DNA from 4 places in the Streptomyces sp. NPDC041191 genome. Region 3 is predicted to be linked to each of the others. Evidence: riboswitches for the same ligand, from Rfam matches in the RefSeq annotation. Region 3 holds a riboswitch; each other region holds the start of a gene.
The links. A riboswitch is a leader RNA that binds a small molecule or an ion and turns the genes downstream of it on or off. The one in region 3 is predicted to bind cyclic di-AMP.
Positions count from the first base shown of each region.

Region 1 (5,058 bases), on a different contig from region 3:
GCAGACGACGAGGGCGAGGAAGGCCGCGCGGCCGGTGAGCCGGGAGCGGCGGGCCTGACGGCGGGTCTGGGAGCGGTAGACACGGGCGGCGGTCTGCTCGCCGAGCAGTCTGATCCGGGTCGCGGTCGAGAACCGGTCCCGGTCCTTCACGGCCATGTCGTGTCGCCTCCCCTGTTCACGCGGACGTCCCCGCACACGGTACGGGACCGGGTACGGGGACGTACGGAGGCCGCCCTGCCCGGGGGCCCGGCGTGTGCGTCAGCCCTTGAAGCGCGGGAACGCGCTGCGGCCGGCGTAGACCGCGGCGTCGTCCAGGATCTCCTCGATGCGCAGGAGCTGGTTGTACTTGGCGACGCGCTCGGAGCGGGCCGGGGCGCCGGTCTTGATCTGGCCGCAGTTGGTGGCGACGGCCAGGTCCGCGATGGTGACGTCCTCGGTCTCGCCGGAGCGGTGGGACATCATGCACTTGAAGCCGCTGCGCTGGGCCAGCTCGACGGCGTCCAGGGTCTCGGTCAGCGAACCGATCTGGTTGACCTTGACGAGCAGGGCGTTGGCGCTGCCCTCCTCGATGCCGCGGGCCAGGCGCTCCGGGTTGGTGACGAACAGGTCGTCGCCGACGAGCTGCACCTTGGTGCCGAGCTTGTCGGTGATGGCCTTCCAGCCCTCCCAGTCGTCCTCGAACAGCGGGTCCTCGATGGAGACCAGCGGGTACGCGGAGACCAGCTCCTCGTAGTACTCGGTCATCTCGGCGGCCGAGCGGGACTTGCCCTCGAACTCGTACGCGCCGTCCTTGTAGAACTCGGAGGCGGCGCAGTCGAGGGCGAGCGCGATGTCCTTGCCCGGGGCGTAGCCGGCTTCCTTGATCGCCTCGAGGATGAGGTCGAGGGCGGCGCGGTTGGACTCCAGGTTCGGGGCGAAGCCGCCCTCGTCGCCGAGGCCGGTGGAGAGGCCCTTGCGCTTCAGGACGGCCTTGAGGGTGTGGTAGACCTCGGTGCCCCAGCGCAGGGCCTCGGAGAAGGACTCCGCGCCGATCGGGGCGATCATGAACTCCTGGATGTCCACGTTGGAGTCGGCGTGCGACCCGCCGTTCAGGATGTTCATCATCGGAACGGGCAGCAGGTGCGCGTTCGGGCCGCCCAGGTAGCGGAAGAGCGGGAGGTCGCTGGCCTCGGAGGCGGCGTGCGCGACGGCGAGGGAGACGCCGAGGATGGCGTTGGCGCCGAGCGAGGACTTGTCCGGGGTGGCGTCCAGGTCGAACATGGCCTGGTCGATCAGGCGCTGCTCGGTGGCGTCGTAGCCGACCAGCTCCGGGCCGATCTGCTCGATGACGGCGAGGACGGCCTTCTCGACGCCCTTGCCCTGGTAGCGGCCGGGGTCGCCGTCGCGGAGCTCCAGGGCCTCGAACGCACCGGTGGAGGCGCCGGACGGGACGGCAGCACGGCCGGTGCTGCCGTCGTCGAGGCCGACCTCGACCTCGACCGTGGGGTTGCCTCGGGAGTCCAGGATTTCCCGGGCTACGACGACGTCGATGGACGGCACGAGCATCTCCTTCTGGGATGTGACGCTGGATGTGACGCAAGGTCGGTGCGGGGTCGCTCGGCCTTGCGGCAAGAGCCTAACCGTCCCGGGGGCTCCGGTCGGCCGGGCGCCCGCACCCTGGGACGAAAAAGGACCCAAGGGCACGCGCATGGGGGCGAATCACCCCGTATCTACTGGTTGGTAACCGTCATGGGACCCGTACTCCCGTACGAGCGGACCCGGCCCGGGAAAAGGGGGAACCCCGGTCCGGCGCGCACGGGGGAGGGCGCGCCGGACCGGGGTGGTCACCGCGGGAGGGCCGTCGGGGCCGCGTGAGCCGCCGGACTCACGCGACCCGCCGGACTCACTTCAGGTGGAGCTGCTGACCCGGGTAGATCAGGTCGGCGTTCTCGACGACGTCGTCGTTCAGCTCGAAGAGCCGGGCCCAGCCGCCCTCGACGCCCTGCGCCTCGGCGATCTTGCTGAGGGTGTCGCCGGCGACGACCTTGTACTCGCCGTCGCCCTTCTTGACCGTCTCGCCGGTCGGGGTGGTGACGGTCTTCCGGGCGGACTCCGGAGCGTCGTGGCGCTTCTCGGCCTTCTTCGGGGCCTGGCGCTGCTCGCTGCGGGTGGTCGGCTGCTCGGTCGAGCGCTTCTGCGTCCGCTGCTTCTTCGCGGGCTTCTCCTGCTCCGTCGCGCTCTCGGCGGAGCCGCCGTACGAGGCGCCCGAGAGGCCGACGCCGCAGTGCGGCCAGGCGCCCTTGCCCTGGCCCGCGAGGACCTTCTCGGCGACGGCGATCTGCTGGGACTTCGACGCCTGGTCGGCGCGCGGGGCGTAGGCGGTGCCGCCGTACGCGGCCCAGGTGGAGGACGTGAACTGGAGGCCGCCGTAGAAGCCGTTGCCGGTGTTGATGGACCAGTTGCCACCGGACTCGCACTGGGCGACGCGGTCCCACTCGGAGGCCGTGGCGGCCGAGGCGGCGCCCGCGGTCATCAGCGGGGCGGCGACGGCGACACCGGTGACGCCGACGAGCGCGGCGACCTGGGTGGCCTTGGAGGGACGGCGGTGTTTGCCCTTGGCGGAAAACAGCATGGAGTTTCTCCTCACCGACGCCTGCGAGGTGAGCTGTCGGGTTCGGGCCAATGAGTTGCCCGGCCGCGTGTCCTAGCACGCGGCTTCACCCCAAGCCGATCGTCGGCCGTCTGTCTCAACGGCCGGGGCCGGCGCTTACCTTGGGTCCCCCGCTCCTGCCTTCGGCGCTTGCGCGACGACTGTTCCCCACGACCGACGGCAGGATTCGGCGTTTCGGTCGAAGGGGCCCGCGGTGGCGAGCGATGACGACCGTACGCACAGACCCCCCCGAAGTTCAAAGAGGCTCATATGACTAATTTCGCCTCTCCTTGCCCTCCAGTGGGGCCCGTTTGCGCAGGTGGGAGGTGACGGAAGCAGAGCTTCCGGGCACGACACGCCAGTTGGGACAAAGAGACCCATGTCTCACTCGCATGGATCCGGACAGAAGCTCCCGAACTACCCCGCCGCCGGGTTCGGAGCCGGCGTCAGTTCGAGGTTCTGACCAGGCAGGATGAGGTCCGGATCGGTCCCCACGGTCCGCTTGTTGGCGTCATAGAGGGCCGTCCACCCGCCGGGGAGTTCGTTCGCCCGCGCGATGTCCGACAGGCTGTCACCCGGACGCACGACGTATTCACCCGAAGAGCCCTGACTGTCCGTTACGCCCGAATTCTTCACCCCCCCGGTCACCGGAGTGCCCGCAGGGTTTTCGGCGAGCTTATCCTCGCCCGAGGCATGTCTGCCGGATTCGACGGAAGTGCCCGACTTGATGCTTTCCTGCGGGTCCGCCCCGCCCCGGTGCTTGCCGGTGCCGGGCGTGACCGACACCTCACCACCCTCCGGCGTACCGGGCGTAACGGGCGTAACGGATGTGTCGGGCACGGCCGGAGTGACCGGCACGGTCGGGGAGGTCGTTCCGGTCGGCGCGCCCGGCGTGGCGGGAGGCACCGGAGTGACCGGGGCGGCCGGCGCGGTCGGGGAGGCGGGCGTCGCGGGCGTGACGGTGGCGGCGGGGGGCGCGGACCTCTCGGCCGCTTCGGGCGCCACGGTCTCCGGAGCGGCGGGGGCGCCCGATCCGCCCGCGTTCCAGCCCGACTCGGGGACGGGCTTCACGGGGGAGACGGGAACGGTGACCGGGCCCGGGTCCACCCCGGTGGCCTTCCCGTCGTTCGCCAGGCCCGCGATCGGGGCGCAGGTGGCCCACTCGGCACTGCCCTTGGCGAGGGCCTTCTCGGCCACCGCGATCTGCTGGGCCCGGCTGGCGAGGTCGGGGCTGGGCGCGTACACCAGACCGCCGTGGCGCTCCCAGCTCTCCTGGGTGAACTGGAGTCCGCCGTACATCCCGTTGCCGGTGTTGGCGCTCCATTGCCCCCCGGACTCGCACTCCGCGACCCGGTCCCAGGTGGCGGCGTCGGCGGCGGAGGCGGACCCGGTGGCGAGCAGCGGCAGCGCCATGGCCGATCCGGTCACCCCGGCGGCGACGACAAGGGCGGGGGCCTGACGGGGGCGACGGTGTCGTCCGTTCCCGGAACGCATAGAAGCGCCTTTCGCGTGACGGCTGAGACTGCCGCGAAACGTAGCCGCATTCGAACGTCCGTCACAAGTCGATGGCTCCCCGATCACGTGAAGATCACATTTCTGACACGCCGTCAGCCGGAAGGACCGGTACGGAGGGGGAGAACTCCACCGGAAGGGTGCGCAAACCACGCATGATGAGCCCCCCGCGCCACCGCAGTCCGGCCGGATCGACGGCGAGCGCCAGGTCCGGCAGACGGGTCAGCAGGGTCGCCAGGGCCGTCTGCCCTTCGAGGCGGGCGAGCGGCGCGCCCAGGCAGTAGTGGATGCCGTGGCCGTACCCGAGGTGCTGGTTGTCGCGCCGGGCGAGGTCGAGCGTGTCGGGCCCGTCGAACCGCTCCGGGTCCCGGTCGGCGGCGGCGAGCACCACGAGCACCGGGTCCCCCGCCGGGATCTCCCGCCCGCCGATGGTCAGCGCCCGCGTCGCGTACCGCCAGGTCGCCATCTCCACGGGCCCGTCGTACCGCAGCAGCTCCTCGATCCCGGTCTCCAGGAGGCCGGTCTCCCCGGCGGCGAGGGACGCCTGCAGCCGTTCCCGCTGCCCGGGGTGGCGCAGCAGCGCGTAGAGCCCGTTCCCGATCAGGTTCACGGTGGTCTCGAAGCCCGCGAAGAGAAGGATGAAGGCCATGGCGGCGACCTCGTTCTCGGTGAGGTGCTCGCCGTGGTCGGAGGCGCGGATGAGCCCCGAGATCAGGTCGTCCCCCTCTTCCCGCCCCAGGCCCTCGCGCTTGCGGTGGATCAGCTCCGCGAGATAGCCGCGCATCTTCTTCACCGACCGGGCGACCCCGCCGCGCGGGCCTCCGCCGTGCCGGATCATCATCCCGGCCCAGTCGCGGAAGTCGTCCTGGTCCTCGCGGGGCACGCCGAGCAGGTCGCAGATGGCGTAGATGGGGAGC
Region 1 is NZ_JBVIZC010000010.1:84,514-89,571, forward strand. It holds gene ACZ6AQ_RS20625 (FtsB family cell division protein) at 1-156, opposite strand, end outside; gene eno (phosphopyruvate hydratase) at 259-1,545, opposite strand; gene ACZ6AQ_RS20635 (transglycosylase family protein) at 1,883-2,611, opposite strand; cyclic di-AMP (ydaO/yuaA leader) riboswitch at 2,615-2,788, opposite strand; gene ACZ6AQ_RS20640 (transglycosylase family protein) at 3,047-4,123, opposite strand; gene ACZ6AQ_RS20645 (cytochrome P450 family protein) at 4,218-5,058, opposite strand, start outside.
Region 1: it holds a riboswitch for cyclic di-AMP, as region 3 does, so the genes downstream of both, ACZ6AQ_RS20635 (transglycosylase family protein) here and ACZ6AQ_RS23715 (LysM peptidoglycan-binding domain-containing M23 family metallopeptidase) in region 3, are expected to answer to the same signal.

Region 2 (5,058 bases), on a different contig from region 3:
GGCCCACCTCTTCGAGCACCTGATGTTCCAGGGCTCGAAGCAGGTCCACGGGAACGGTCACTTCGAGCTGGTGCAGGGTGCGGGCGGCTCGCTCAACGGCACGACGAGCTTCGAGCGCACCAACTACTTCGAGACCATGCCCACGCACCAGCTGGAGCTCGCGCTCTGGCTGGAGGCCGACCGCATGGGCTCGCTCCTCGCCGCCCTGGACGACGAGTCCATGGAGAACCAGCGGGACGTCGTCAAGAACGAGCGCCGCCAGCGCTACGACAACGTGCCGTACGGCACGGCCTTCGAGAAGCTGACCGCCCTCGCCTACCCGGAGGGCCACCCCTACCACCACACGCCGATCGGCTCCATGGCCGACCTGGACGCGGCCACCCTGGAGGACGCGCGGAACTTCTTCCGCACGTACTACGCCCCGAACAACGCGGTGCTCTCCGTCGTCGGCGACATCGACCCGGAGCGGACCCTCGCCTGGATCGAGAAGTACTTCGGCTCCATCCCGTCCCACGACGGCAAGCCGGTCCCGCGCGACGGCTCGCTGCCCGACGTCATCGGCGAGCAGCTCCGCGAGGTCGTCGAGGAGGAGGTGCCGGCGCGCGCTCTGATGGCCGCCTACCGGCTGCCGCACGACGGCACGCGCGCGTGCGACGCCGCCGACCTGGCCCTGACGGTCCTGGGCGGCGGGGAGTCCTCCCGCCTGCACAACCGCCTGGTCCGCCGCGACCGCACGGCCGTCGCCGCCGGTTTCGGCCTGCTGCGGCTCGCCGGGGCGCCCTCGCTCGGCTGGCTGGACGTCAAGACGTCCGGAGGCGTCGAGGTCCCGCAGATCGAGGCGGCCGTCGACGAGGAGCTGGCCCGGTTCGCCGCCGAGGGGCCCACGGCCGAGGAGATGGAGCGCGCCCAGGCCCAGTTGGAGCGCGAGTGGCTGGACCGGCTGGGCACCGTCGCGGGCCGTGCCGACGAACTGTGCCGGTTCGCCGTGCTGTTCGGCGACCCGCAGCTCGCCCTCACCGCCGTCGACCGGGTCCTCGACATCACCGCCGAGGAGGTGCGGGAGGCCGCCGCGGCCCGGCTGCGCCCCGACAACCGCGCGGTGCTCGTCTACGAGCCGGTGGCCACCGAACAGAGCGAGAGCGACAGCGACGAGGAAGAGGGGGCGGACCAGTGACCGACGCTGCCGTGTCTTTGACGAGCATGGAGTTCCACCCGCGGCCGACGCCGGGCACCGCACGCCCCTGGGCCTTCCCGGCCCCGGACCGCAGTGCCCTGGAGAACGGCCTGACCGTGCTCACCAGCCACCGCCCCGGCCAGCAGGTCGTGGCCGTGGAGCTGTTCCTGCCGGCCCCGCTGGACGCCGAACCTGCCGGTCTCGACGGCGTCGCCACCATCATGGCCCGCGCGCTTTCCGAGGGCACGGACCGGCACACCGCCGAGGAGTTCGCGGCCGAGCTGGAGCGCTGCGGCGCCACGCTCGACGCGCACGCCGACCACCCCGGCGTACGGGTCTCCCTGGAGGTGCCGGTCTCCCGGCTGCCCAAGGCGCTCGGTCTGCTCGCCGAGGCGCTGATCGCCCCGGCGTTCCTGGAGACCGAGGTCGAGCGCCTGGTGCGCAACCGCCTCGACGAGATCCCGCACGAGACGGCCAGCCCGGCCCGCCGGGCCGCCAAGCAGCTGTCCAAGGAGCTGTTCCCGGCCGAGTCCCGGATGTCCCGGCCGCGCCAGGGCACCGAGGAGACCGTCGCGGCGATCGACGCCGCCGCGGTCCGCGCGTTCTACGCGGCGCACGTGCGGCCCGCCACGGCGACCGCCGTGGTCGTGGGCGACCTGACCGGGGTGGACCTGGAGAAGGTCCTGGCGGAGACGCTGGGCGCCTGGACCGGCGAGCCGGGCGAGCCGCTTCCGATGCCGCCGATCACCGCCGACGACACCGCGCGGGTCGTCGTCGTGGACCGCCCCGGCGCCGTCCAGACCCAGCTGCTCATCGGCCGGATCGGTCCCGACCGGCACGCCAGCGTCTGGCCGGCCCAGGTCCTCGGCACGTACTGCCTGGGAGGGACCCTGACCTCGCGTCTGGACCGGGTCCTGCGCGAGGAGAAGGGCTACACGTACGGCGTGCGGGCCTTCGGCCAGGTGCTCCGCTCCGACGCCGGGGGGAACGGCGCCGCGATGCTCGCCATCAGCGGCTCCGTGGACACTCCCAACACGGGCCCGGCCCTGGACGACCTGTGGAAGGTGCTGCGCACCCTGGCCGCCGAGGGGCTCACGGACGCCGAGCGGGAGACGGCCGTGCAGAACCTGGTGGGGGTGGCGCCGCTCAAGTACGAGACGGCCGCCTCCGTCGCCGGAACGCTCGCCGACCAGGTCGAGCAGCACCTCCCGGACGACTTCCAGGCGCAGTTGTACGCGCGCCTGGCCGAGACGGGCACCGTGGAGGCGACCGCCGCCGTCGTCAGCGCCTTTCCGGTGGACCGGCTCGTCACCGTCCTGGTGGGTGACGCGGCGCAGATCGCGGAGCCGGTGCGCGCGCTCGGCATCGGTGAGGTCACCGTCGTCAGCGGCTGACCGTCCCCCGCGGGGACGGCGGTCCACCACCGCCGTCCCCGCGACCGGGGCCCGGACATGACGGCCCATCAGGAAAATTCCTTGTGGGAAGGGCATCCGCGGAGGGGTTCCCGCAAGGGAATTGTCCGTATTGGCGGCAAGAGTGATCCTCTGCCCTGTGGCATGTCTTACAAAAGGCCCTGTTCGGTTGGTGATCGACTGGCGACCCGCTTACCGTCGATCCGGCTGTTCGCCAGTCGTACCCGCCGCACCCGCGGCACCGGACAGCCATCGCCGAGTCCCCGTCAGGCGCGAGCCCAGGGGAGCCGGGGACCCGCACGCAGTCCCTGGGGTGAATCGGACGCCTTCGTTCCGTACGGAGGGGCCCGTAGGAGACCTTCCTGCTCCGAACCCGTCAGCTAACCCGGTAGGCGAGAAGGAGGGAAAGGAAACAGCGTCTTCATGGCGTTCACCCGTGCCACCGGGAAGCATCGTGGTCCGAGCCGGATGGCGCGCCGCAGCGCCGGCATCGCCGGCGTCGCGACGCTGGCCACCACCGGCGTCATCGGAACCCTCGCCTCCCCGGCGCTCGCCGCCGACACGGACCACCGTTCACCCGAGGACACCGGTCTCATCGAGGTGATCACCGAGGACTCCCTCGTCGACCGCGTCAACGCCCAGGCCGCCGCCCAGGACCGGCAGGCGTTCGAGGCCGCCGCCGAGGCGAAGGTCCGGGCCGAGGCGAAGCGCAAGGCCGAGGCCCGCGCCAAGGAGATCCGCGAGGCGAAGGAGCGCGCCGCCCGTGAGGCCGAGCGCCGCCGCCTGAACTCCTTCCAGCTCCCGATCGCCGGTTCGTACGTCTCCACCGCCTACAAGACCGGCGGTTCGCTCTGGTCCTCCGGCAGCCACTCCGGCATCGACTTCCACGCCGACTACGGCAGCCGTGTCGTCTCCGTCGGCTCCGGCACCGTCGTCGAGACCGGCTGGGGCGGCGCGTACGGCAACAACATCGTCATCCGGATGAACGACGGCACGTACACCCAGTACGGTCACCTCTCCTCCATCGGGGTGTACGTCGGCCAGACCGTCGAGCCGGGCCAGCAGATCGGCGTCTCGGGCTCGTCCGGCAACTCGACCGGCCCGCACCTCCACTTCGAAGCGCGCACGAGCCCCGAGTACGGCTCCGACATCGACCCGGTCGCCTACCTCCGCGCCCGCGGCGTCACCGTCTGACACCGTCGCCCCTCCGCGCGTCCCCGGCCCCGGGGCCCCGCCTCGGGAAAGCCCCGGCCCGTACTGGGCCGGGGCTTTTCTTCGGCCGGAACGCGTCCGTGGAATCCGGCGGGGCATCGGAAATTCCGGCGGGCTGCAATAGAGTCGTGGCACGGGCGCGGAAAAGGCGCCGCCCGAATGGACTCGCGCGGACCAAGGCGGAGGTCGGACATGCGTATTCCCGCGCATTCGGTGTGCACGGCGATCCGGGACGACATCGTCTCCGGCGTCTTCGCGCGGGGGAGCCGGCTGACCGAGGAGCAGCTCGCCCGCAGGTACGGGGTCTCTCGCGTCCCGGTCCGCGAGGCGCTGCGCACCCTGGAGTCCGAGGGCTTCGTCCTCACCCGGCGCCACGCGGGCGCGCACGTGGCCGAGCCCACCGAGCGGGAGGCGGCCGACCTGCTCGACATGCGGACGCTGCTCGAACCGCTGGGAGCCGCGCGGGCCGCGCAGCGGCGCACCGAGGCCCACCTCAAGGTGCTGCGCGGCCTGGTCAGGCTGGGGCAGGAGAGGGCCGGACGGGGCCGGGACGAGGACCTGCGCCCGCTCGGCGGCTGGTTCCACGAGACGCTCGCGCAGGCGTGCGGCAGTCCGGCCCTGACGGCGCTGCTCACCCAGTTGCGGCACAAGATCGCCTGGGTGTACGCGGTCGAGCGGCCCGCCCGGCCGGCGGACGTCTGGGCCGAACACGGCGCGATCGTGGACGCCGTGGCGCGCGGTGACGCGGAGCGGGCGAGGGCGCTGACCGCGCTGCACGCGGAGCGCTCGCTGTCGCTGCACCGGCTCAAAGGGGCGGAGCGCGGTCGTGTGAGGGTTCCGCAACATGCCGTCAACACGACGGGCGCCCGGAATTAACACGCCCGCCGTACAAAGGGAGCAGGAATTCGTCGGGCGGCTTTTGTGCTGCCCGGAAAAGGGGTCGGAAAAGCAGAATGCCGTGACCGCCGCAATCGCGGCGGTCACGGCATTCCGGGACCGTCCCCGGTCCGGGACCGTCCCGGCTCAGACGGTCTCGGGCAGCTCGTCCAGGCCCTCGGCGACCAGCTTCGCGAGGCGGTCCAGCGCGGCCTCGGCGCCCTCGGCGTCCGAGGCGAGCACGATCTCCTCGCCGCCCTGCGCGCCCAGGCCGAGCACCGAGAGCATGGAAGCGGCGTTCACGGGGGCGCCGTCGGACTTGGCGATCGTCACCGGAACGCCGGAAGCCGTGGCGGCACGGACGAAGATGGACGCGGGACGGGC
Region 2 is NZ_JBVIZC010000003.1:97,921-102,978, forward strand. It holds gene ACZ6AQ_RS06415 (M16 family metallopeptidase) at 1-1,174, shown strand, start outside; gene ACZ6AQ_RS06420 (M16 family metallopeptidase) at 1,201-2,568, shown strand; cyclic di-AMP (ydaO/yuaA leader) riboswitch at 2,830-2,996, shown strand; gene ACZ6AQ_RS06425 (M23 family metallopeptidase) at 3,010-3,780, shown strand; gene ACZ6AQ_RS06430 (GntR family transcriptional regulator) at 3,991-4,674, shown strand; gene ACZ6AQ_RS06435 (HPr family phosphocarrier protein) at 4,822-5,058, opposite strand, start outside.
Region 2: it holds a riboswitch for cyclic di-AMP, as region 3 does, so the genes downstream of both, ACZ6AQ_RS06425 (M23 family metallopeptidase) here and ACZ6AQ_RS23715 (LysM peptidoglycan-binding domain-containing M23 family metallopeptidase) in region 3, are expected to answer to the same signal.

Region 3 (5,058 bases):
AACTGCTCCACGAGGTCCGCGGACGCGGCCTGATGATCGGCATCGAGTTCGGCCGGCCGTCCTCGCTGGGCCTCCGCGGCCGCTGGGCGATGCTCCAGGCGGCCCGCAAGGGCCTCTTCGCCCAGATGGTCGTCGTCCCGCTGCTCCAGCGGCACCGCATCCTCACCCAGGTCTCCGGGGACCACCTGGAGGTGATCAAGCTGATTCCGCCGCTGGTCGTGGACGAGGCGGACGTGGACCGGTTCGTCACCGCCTTCACGGCGGTCATGGACGACGCCCACGGCGGGAGCGGGCTGATGTGGGACTTCGGCAGGACGCTCGTCAGGCAGGCGGTCGCGCAGCGCTGACGCGCGCCGCCCGGGTTTTGCCTCCGGGGCAATAAACTTGCCTCAGAGGCATGATCCTGGCGGAATGGACGCATGGACCACGTCCCCGGGGAGCCCTCCCCGGACCCCGCCGCTCCCGACGCCCTGCCGGACGTGGCCCCGCGACTGCGGGCGCTGCGCCGCCGCCGGGGGCTCACCCTGGAGGCCGCCGCCCGGCGGGCCGGTCTCTCGCCGGCCCACCTCTCGCGCCTGGAGACGGGGAACCGGCAGCCCTCGCTGCCGATGCTGCTCGCCCTCTCCCGTACCTACGGTACGACGGTCTCCGAACTCCTGGGGGAGGCGCCTCCCGAGCGGGACCCCGTGATCCGGGCCGGCCGCTCCGAGCCGGTCGAGGCCGACGGCTGGATCTACCGCCAGGCGGGCGGCGCCGGACGCGCCCTCCAGTGCCTGCGGGTCCACGTGCCGCACGCCACCCGGGGCGACATCGTGCGCGTGCACCCGGGCGAGGAGTGGATCCACGTCCTGGAGGGCCGGGTGCGGCTCGCGCTCGGGGAGGCGGTCCACGTCCTCGACCCCGGGGACGGCGCCCACTTCGACTCGCTCACCCCCCACCGGATCGGCGCCGCCACTCCCGGCGGGGCCGAGCTGCTCTTCGTCCACACCCTCCTGCAGAGCCCCGTCGCCGAGCTGTGCCTCGGCGACGGGACCCCGCACCGACGCCGCCCTTCGTGACGCATCCCAAGGAAAGGACTGACATGTCCGAGAAGTCCGCACCCGTCACCGGCGAGGAGCGCGGGGAAGGCAAGTTCCCCAAGGGCCTGGTGCTCCGCCTCTTCGCCTACCTGATCGCCGGTCACCTCTTCGCCGGCTTCCTCTACCTGCTCTTCATGCTGGGCGGGCAGAACCAGTAGGGCGGGGGCCCCGCGGCGGAACCGGCGGGGCGGGTGCCGCCCGGTCCCGGCCTACGCCTCCGTGAGCAGCCGCTCCCGCAGCCGTTCGCGCGTCTCCGGAGCCAGGCCCAGCCCCTCGGCGAGGTAGGCGTCCACCGAGCCCCAGGTCGTGTCGATCGTCTCGAAGGCGGCCCGCAGGTACTCCGCCCGCGCGTCGAAGAGCGGGCTCAGCAGCTCCATCACCTCGGGCCCCATGGCGTCCGGGGCGGTGGAGCCCCGGCGCACCTTGTAGCGGCGGTGCGGCTCGTTCGACTTCACGTAGTCGGCCTCGATCGCCGCCCGGTCGACCCCGACGGCGAGCAGGGTGATCGCGACGGCGAGCCCGGCGCGGTCCTTCCCCGCCGCGCAGTGCATGAGCGCCGGCACGCTCTCCTCCGCCATGGAGTGCAGGATCCGGCTGTGCTCCGCGGTCCGCTCGACCACCATCCGCCGGTACGAATCGGACATCCGGGCGGCCGCCCTGCCGTCACCGAGGACCTCCCGCAGCTGTGCGACCCCGCCGTCGCGCACCAGCCTCCAGAACTCCTTGCCGTCGGCCGGGTCGTTGAGCGGTATGTTCACGTTGCGCACGCCGGGCAGTTCGACGTCCGCGCCCTCGATCCGCCGGTCGGCCTCGTTGCGGAAGTCGAAGACGGTGTGCAGGCCCAGCGAGGCGAGGAAGGCGGCGTCGGCCTCGGTCGCGTGGGCCAGGTGACCGCTGCGGAAGAGGCGCCCGGGGCGGACGGCACGCCCGTCCGTCGTCGGCAGGCCGCCCACGTCCCGGAAGTTGCGGACCCCCGCAAGCTCGGGCTCGACGGCTTCGGCGGGCGGGACCTGCGGCAGCTGCTGCGTCACGGATGCTCCTGGGGTCGGCGTTCGGGTGTCCGGCGCGGGACGGGTTCCTGGGGCAATCATCCGGGCGGGAGGCGCGCGGCGCACCCCCTCGGACGGTAATGGGTGAACTGTCCGAATTAGGGCCTTGGTTATGACAAGCCCCGGTTGGGGCGAGATGGGGAAAGGCGCGTGAGCAGCGTCATAGAAGTGACGGATCGTGGCCGGGGGGACGACGTGATTTCCGTACGGCACAGGGAAATCGAAGGACCGTCATCCACGGAGGGTGACCGTGATCGCCTCGTGATGATCTAGCGCGGAATCCCCGGGACCGAAGAACGGCTTGTTCGCGCCGACTCCGCTCGTCTAGCGTCACCGTCAATCCGGTCGGACCGCCGAATCCTGCCACCGTCCGGAATTCCACCCATCCCATGCGTGGCAGGAGCGGGGGACCCAGGAAGTACGCCGGTCCCGTGACACAGGACGGCTCGGGGTGAAGTCGCGTGAGAACGCGGCCGGACATCTCCAGTCCGAACCCGACAGCTCACCTCGCAGGCGCCGGAGAGGAATTCGACATGCCCGCGAAGGGTAAGCACCGCCGCCCGAAGAACAACCTCCTCACCCGCGGATTCGCCGCCGCCGGTACGGGAGGCGCCGTCGTGGCCCTCCCGCTCATCGGCGCCACGGGGGCCCACGCCGCCGAGCAGGCCGCCCCGGCCGCCGCCCCCGCCCCGGCCGTCGTGGCCGCCGCCCAGGTGCGGGCCACCCCCGTGCAGGCCGTCCCCGCGAAGGCCGCCCAGGCCCCCGCGAAGGCCGCCCCGACGACGTACGCCGTCGTCCGCGGCGACTACCTGTCGAAGATCGCCGCCGACCACCACGTCACGGGCGGCTGGCAGAAGCTCTACGAGGACAACCGCCGGACCATCGGCGCGGACCCCTCCCTCATCATGCCCGGCATGAAGCTCACCGTCGGCGCCGAGGGCTCCGCCCCCACCGGCCCGAAGAGCGCCCCGGGCACCCGGAGTTCCGGCAAGGGCGACGACACCCCGCGCGCCTCCCGCGAGACCCGCCGCGCCGCCGCCCCGGCCGTCACCACCGCGGACGCGCCCGAGGGCCCGTCCGGCTCCTCCTCCGGCTGGGTCGCCCCCGTCACCGGCGGCTTCTCCACCCCGTACCGCGCCTCCGGCGCCATGTGGTCCTCCGGCTATCACACCGGTGTCGACTTCATCGCCTCCTCCGGCACCACCGTCCGCGCCGTCGGCGCCGGCACGGTCGTCTCCGCCGGCTGGAGCGGCTCGTACGGCAACGAGGTCGTCATCAAGCACGCGGACGGCAAGTACTCGCAGTACGCCCACCTCTCCTCCCTCGCGGTCTCGGCCGGCCAGTCCGTCACCGGCGGTCAGCAGATCGGCCTCTCCGGTTCCACCGGCAACTCCACCGGCCCGCACCTGCACTTCGAGATCCGCACCTCGCCGAGCTACGGCTCGGACATCGACCCGCTGGCCTATCTGCGCGGACACGGCGTCTCCGTCTGACGCGCACCGGCGAAACCCCTTTCCGGCGGCCCGGCACGAAAGTGCCGGGCCGCCGGCGTATTCCGTTTTGGCGGAATCTTTATCGGTGGCATATCTCACCCGTCGTCAACCCCTCCTTACGGTCGCGTAGGTCACACGCGAGAAGGAAGGATGGGCGCCCGTGGCAGACGATTCGAGATCAAGAGACAAGAACGCATTCGGGTCGTACACGGCGATCGGTGACAGCTTCACCGAGGGCGTCGGAGACCCCGGCCCCAACGGGACGTACGTCGGCTGGGCGGACCGCTTCGCGGTCCTGCTCGCCGACCGGTTGCCGGAGCAGGACACCTTCCGCTACGCCAACCTGGCCGTACGCGGGCGGCTCCTCGACCAGATCGTGGCGGAACAGGTCCCCCGGGCGAAGGAACTCGCCCCCGACCTGGTGACCTTCTGCGCGGGCGGCAACGACATCATCCGTCCCGGCAGCGACCCCGACCACGTGGCCGAGCGCTTCGAGCGCGCCGTCGCCGACCTGACCTCCGCCGTGGGAACCGTCATGGTGACCACCGGCTTCGACACCCGCGACGTCCCCGTGCTCCGGCACCTGCGCGGCAAGATCGCCACCTACACCGCGCACGTCCGCGCCATCGCGGACCGCCACGGCTGCCCCGTCCTCGACCTGTGGTCCCTGAGGTCCGTCCAGGACCGGCGGGCCTGGGACGGCGACCGCCTGCACCTCTCGCCCGAGGGACACACCCGGGTCGCCCTGCGCGCCGCCCAGGTCCTCGGCATCCCGGTGCCCGCCGACCCCGACCAGGCGTGGCCGCCGGTCCCGCCGCGCGGCACGCTCGAAGTGCGCCGCGACGACATCCAGTGGGCGAGGGAGCACCTCGTCCCCTGGATCGGGCGCCGGCTGCGCGGCGAGAGCTCCGGGGACCGCGTCGCGGCCAAGCGCCCCGACCTGATGCCCCTGGGAGACCTCATCTCCCTGTAGCGGGCGGCACGGCGGGGATCCGTTCCAGGACCCCGCCGGCGAACACGTCGTACAGCGGCAGCGTCTCCAGGTGGACGTAGCCGATGTGGCAGTCGCAGACGGCGAGGGGGCAGGCGCGGGGGCGCAGGGCGGCGCGGTACGAACCGTCGTACAGGTTCCCCAGCTCCGCCCTGACGAAGTGGCAGCGCCGCACCGTCCCCCCGCCGTCCACCGAGATCACCGACTCGCCGGTACGGCACGGCAGCCCCGCCGAACGGTGCGGATGCCGGCTGTACGGGAAGAGCGGGTCGAGCTCCGTCCACCGCGCGGCCTCCGCGTCGGTGTACGCGTGCCCCTCGGCCGCGTTCACCCACAGGTACACGTGCGGCGGCAGCGCCTCCCGCAGCCGCCGCGCCTCCTCCAGGTGCGCGGGGAGACCGACCACGCCCACGCTGAACCGGACGCCCCGCTCCGCCAGGTCGCGG
Region 3 is NZ_JBVIZC010000012.1:113,320-118,377, reverse strand. It holds gene ACZ6AQ_RS23735 (aspartate aminotransferase family protein) at 1-347, shown strand, start outside; gene ACZ6AQ_RS23730 (helix-turn-helix domain-containing protein) at 420-1,058, shown strand; gene ACZ6AQ_RS23725 (DUF6126 family protein) at 1,082-1,237, shown strand; gene ACZ6AQ_RS23720 (tyrosine-protein phosphatase) at 1,289-2,110, opposite strand; cyclic di-AMP (ydaO/yuaA leader) riboswitch at 2,498-2,659, shown strand; gene ACZ6AQ_RS23715 (LysM peptidoglycan-binding domain-containing M23 family metallopeptidase) at 2,662-3,621, shown strand; gene ACZ6AQ_RS23710 (SGNH/GDSL hydrolase family protein) at 3,782-4,594, shown strand; gene ACZ6AQ_RS23705 (STM4011 family radical SAM protein) at 4,581-5,058, opposite strand, start outside.

Region 4 (5,058 bases), on a different contig from region 3:
GTCCGCGAGCGGGTCGAGGTCGCTCTCGGAGAGGACGCCGCCGACCTTCCGCACGTCTTCCGCGAGCCCGGCGGGAAGGGTGCCGAAGCCCCAGGCGACCCGGCCGGGGCCGGTGATGCTGATCGGGCCGTGGCGGTACTCCATCGCCGGGTACGCCTCCGTCCACGCGCCCGCCGCCTCGCGCATCTTCAGGCCGGCCTCCAGGGCGAGTCCGTAGGTCCAGCCGGAGCCGAGGAAGGTGAACTGCTCGGCCGTGCGGACGTTCTCGTCCAGCGGGGCGGCGAGCGCCCGCTCGGCGTCGCGGGCGGCCTCCTCGACGGTGGCCACCCCCTCGGGGAGGGCGTCCTCGGCCTCCAGGTGGGCGCGGAAGAGGGCGAGCGCGGTGGTGGCGAACCGGGTCTGGACGACCGACTCCTCGTCCGCGAAGTCCAGGACGGCGACCTCGTCGGCGAGGTCCATCACCGGGGTGGCGGGGTCCGCCGTGATCGCGCCCGTGGGCACGGTGCCGCGCAGCCGGGAGAGGACGGCGAGCACCTCGCTGGTGGTGCCGGACCGGGTGATCGCCACGACCCGGTCGTAGTGACGGCCGTGGGGGAACTCGGAGGCCGCGAAGGCGTCGGTCTCGCCGTGGCCGCCGGTCTCGCGCAGTTCGGCGTAGGCCAGGGCCATGAACCAGGAGGTGCCGCAGCCGATCACCGCGACCCGTTCGCCCCGCCGGGGAAGGGCGGCGGTGTGCTGGGGCAGGGTGCGGGCCGCCTGTCGCCAGGTCGCCGGCTGGGAGTCGATCTCCAGGGCGGTGCGGGTGGTGCTCATGCCGGTCTCCTTGCAGAAGTGCTGCGAGTTTTTGAAAGAAGATGCGCGAAGCTCTCATCATTCAAGCAGAAGCGAGCACATTTCTTCCAGAACTTTCACGCCCCGGCGGCTAGAATCGGACGCTCGCACGACCGGGAGGGAGGGACCCATGTCCAAGCACGAGCGGTGGAACGCGCTCCTCGAACTACTGGCGGTCTCGGGGAAGGTCGAGGTGGAGGAGGCCGCGGCCGCCCTCGACGTCTCGGCGGCCACGATCCGCCGGGACCTCGACGAGCTGGCCGGGCAGCGACTCCTGGCACGGACGCGGGGCGGCGCGGTCGCGCACGGCGTGTCGTACGAACTTCCCCTGCGGTACAAGTCGGCGCGCCGCGCACCGGAGAAGAAGCGGATCGCGGAGGCGGCGGCCGGCCTGGTCGCCCCCGGCGAGGTGGTCGGGCTCAACGGCGGCACGACGACGACGGAGGTGGCGCGGGCGCTGGCACTGCGATGCGCGGGCGGACGCGACGAGGCCCCGGGATCGGCGGGGTCCGCCGGACCGGCCCTGACCGTGGTCACCAACGCGCTCAACATCGCGGGCGAGCTGGCGGTGCGCCCCCAGATCAAGATCGTCGCCACGGGCGGTGTCGCGCGCCCGCAGACCTACGAGCTGGTCGGCCCGCTGGCGGCCGGGGTGCTCGACGAGGTCGTGCTCGACGTGGTGGTCCTCGGCGTCGACGGGATCGGTGCCGAACTGGGCGCGATGGCGCACCACGAGGACGAGGCGAGCATCAGCAGGCTCTTCGTGGAGCGGGCCAGCCGGGTCGTCGTGGTCACCGACTCCTCGAAGCTGGGACGCCGGGCGTTCGCGCGGATCTGCGGTCTGGAGCGGATCGACGTGCTGGTGACGGACACCGACATCGCCCCGGAGGCGGTCTCCCGGCTCACCGAGGCCGGGGTGAAGGTCCTCACCGCCTGATCCCGCCGCACCCGTCGGCGCGCGGCGGGACCGGCACCCGGCCCGGAACCCCCGGGCTCCGGGGGCCGACCCGGCGGTCGCCGCACGTCCGCACGTCAGCACGTCAGCACGTCCGGGGTGCCCCTCCCCCGCCCTGCCGCTCCGGCGTCCGGACGGCGGCGTCAGCGGCCGGCGTGCGCGGCCCGCCGGATCGTGGCGTCGAGGAGGGCCACGGCGTCGGCGGCCGTACGGCCGGGGGCGCGGTTCCACGGGCCGATGAGGTCCCGCCATCCCCGCGACCGGAGTTCGGTCATGATCCAGGCGGCGGCCTCGTTCATGGTGTCCGCACCGCCGTAGCCGAGGCGGTGGGCGGCGAGGAGGGCCCCGCAGACGCACCGGGCCCCGCGCCTGTTCCGCAGTTTGTACGGGGCGTTCTGCCAGCCCCACTCCGTCAGGACGAGGCGCGCGTAGCCGAGGTGGACCGAGGGGCGCAGCTCGGCCCGGCCGATGCGGCGCCAGGCGTGCAGGCGGTCCGGCAGCACGGCCCCGAGCCGTCCGGGGAGGCGGCGCTCGGCGGGGAGGGGCGCGGGCAACGCGTCGAGCGCGTCGGCCACGAGCCGGTCCACCGGCACGCTGAGCAGGTCCCGCCAGCTCCGCTCCCGCGACGGAGCCGACGCGGGCGGTTCCCCCGTCGTCCAGTCGGTGACGATCCGCTGCCAGACGGCGGTCTCGTAAAGGGCGGCCGCCTCGCGGTCGAGGGCGTCGGGGCAGGTCAGGGGGGCAGGGCCGGGCGAGGGGGCGGAGGGGGACATCGGGGCGGCTCCTGGGTCGGGCCTTCCATCCTCCAGGAGAAATGTCCGCTTTGCCAGCTATGGCAGCACGTGTCATGGAATGCAGATAAAGCAGTCATTCGATGAATGAATACCCCCTCGGGAACTTTCATCCCCTTTACGCCGAACAAGGGAAACACGGCGCATATAGGACATAGTCGTTCGGGTGACGCGACTCACTCCCCGGGTCCCACGATCTGCCGCGCCCCTCCCCGGACCCTTGCCGCACAAGGAGATTCGGCGCCCCCGCCATCCGGTCGATCTTGACCGGAACGAATGCGGAGATCCTTTACCGAAGAGCGCCGCATTGATCCTCTTGTTATTCGTCGCATTGCTGGCCTACGGTCACCTCCATTCGAGCGGAACGCCTAATCCTGCCGCCGCTCGGGAACCTTCCCTTTTCACCCGACGGCAGGAGCGGGGGACCCACGAATACGCCGGTCCGGAATCCGGAACGGCTCGGGGTGAAGCCGCGTGCTCGCGGCCGGACATCTCCCGTCCGAACCCGACAGCTCACCCCGCAGGCGCCGGAGAGGAATCCGTCATGCCCGCACACGGCAAGCACCGCCGCCCCCGCCGCATCCACATCTCCCGTGGTATGGCCCTGATCGGTACAGGTGGGGCCGCTCTGACCCTGCCGCTGATCGTGCCCGCCACGGCCGGCGCCACGCCCGCCACCGGAACGCCGGACATCGCGGCCACGGTGTTCACCGCCCCCGCCGCACCGGCGACCGCCACCACTCCGGCCGCCCCGGCCGCCACGCGCACCTACACCGTCACGAGCGGTGACTCGCTTTCCCTGATCGCCCGCAAGAAGGGAATTCAGGGGGGCTGGAAGAGCCTTTACCGCGCCAACCGGAGCGTCGTGGGTGACAATCCGTCACTCATTCACCCCGGCCTGGAACTGACGATTCATCGGAATTCCGCGAAGATCGCCCCCGGGCAGGCGGAGACCGGGAGCGGGACCGGGACGAAGGCCGCCCCGAAGGCGAAGAATTCCTCTTCGGCCGAACGGGCGAAGCCTTCCGAGCGCCGCACGGCCACCCCGGCCGTCGCCACCGGCACGGGCGCCTCCGGCGCCGCGGCCACCCCCGCCGTCGCCCGCGCCGTCCCCGCCCGGGTTCAGGCGGCTGCTGCCACCGGCTACGCCGACAACCTCGACGGCTGGATCCGCGAGTCGCTGGACGTCATGGCCCGGCACGGCATCCCCGGCTCCTACGAGGGAATCCACCGCAACGTCATGCGGGAGTCCTCCGGAAACCCGCTGGCCATCAACAACTGGGACATCAACGCCGTCAACGGCACCCCCTCGAAGGGCCTCCTCCAGGTCATCGAGCCGACCTTCCTCGCCTACCACGTGCCGGGCACGGCCATGGACCTGTACGACCCGGTCGCCAACATCACCGCCGCCTGCAACTACGCGGCCGACCGCTACGGCTCCATCGACAACGTCAACGGGGCGTACTGACCTCCCGTGCGCGGAAGTGCCCGGTGAACCAGGAGGCGGCGAGCTCCGCCACCTCCTCCAGGGCACCGGGCTCCTCGAAGAGGTGGGTGGCGCCCTCCACGACGGCCAGCCGGTTCTCGCAGCGCAGCAGGGACCGGGCCCGCCGGTTGAGGTCCAGGACCAGCGGGTCCTCGCCGCCCACCACCAGGAGGGTCGGGGCCCGCACCCGGCCCAGGTGGTCGGCGGCCAGGTCCGGCCGGCCACCGCGCGAGACGACGGCGCCGACGGTCGACCCGGGGGCCGCCGCCGCCCGCAACGCGGCCGCCGCTCCCGTACTCGCGCCGAAGTAGCCGAGCGGGAACTCCGCGCCGAGCCGTCCGGCCAGCCAGTCCGTGGCCCCGGTGAGCCGGCCGGCGAGGAGCGCGGTGTCGAAGACCCGTGCCCGGTCGGCCGACTCCTCCTCGGTCAGCAGGTCGAACAGGAGGGTCCCCAGACCGGCCCCGCCGAGCGCCTCGGCGACGGCCCCGTTCCGCGGGCTGTGGCGACCGCTGCCGCTGCCGTGGGCGAACAGGACGACGCCGACGGCCCCTTCGGGTACGGCGAGACGACCGGCGAGAGCGGTTCCCCCGACCGGTATCCGCACCTCCGCCTGTCCCGGGGCGGGGGCGCGGACCTCCGCGCCCCGGACGCCGTGCCCGTGCGCGGTCCGGCTCCGGTCCAGGCAGGCGAGCACCTCGGCGTCCGGCGTCTGCGGGAAGTCCCGGTAGAACTGGCCGACCGCCCGGAACCCCTCCGGCGCGTGGAGGCAGACGGTCTCGTCGGCCTCGCCGGCGAGGCGAGCCGTCCAGCCGGCCGGTGCGACCGGGACCGCGAGGACGATCCGGGCCGCGCCCCGCGCGCGGACCACCCGGCAGGCGGCCACGGCCGTGGCTCCGGTGGCCAGCCCGTCGTCGACGACCAGCACCGTCCGGCCGTCCAGCGGCACGGAGGGACGGCTGCCCCGGTAGCGGCGGGCCCGCTGCTCCAGTTCGGCG
Region 4 is NZ_JBVIZC010000014.1:147,198-152,255, reverse strand. It holds gene ACZ6AQ_RS26230 (SIS domain-containing protein) at 1-813, opposite strand, end outside; gene ACZ6AQ_RS26225 (DeoR/GlpR family DNA-binding transcription regulator) at 962-1,768, shown strand; gene ACZ6AQ_RS26220 (DUF6197 family protein) at 1,930-2,559, opposite strand; cyclic di-AMP (ydaO/yuaA leader) riboswitch at 2,943-3,116, shown strand; gene ACZ6AQ_RS26215 (LysM peptidoglycan-binding domain-containing protein) at 3,122-4,045, shown strand; gene ACZ6AQ_RS26210 (phosphoribosyltransferase family protein) at 4,029-5,058, opposite strand, start outside.
Region 4: it holds a riboswitch for cyclic di-AMP, as region 3 does, so the genes downstream of both, ACZ6AQ_RS26215 (LysM peptidoglycan-binding domain-containing protein) here and ACZ6AQ_RS23715 (LysM peptidoglycan-binding domain-containing M23 family metallopeptidase) in region 3, are expected to answer to the same signal.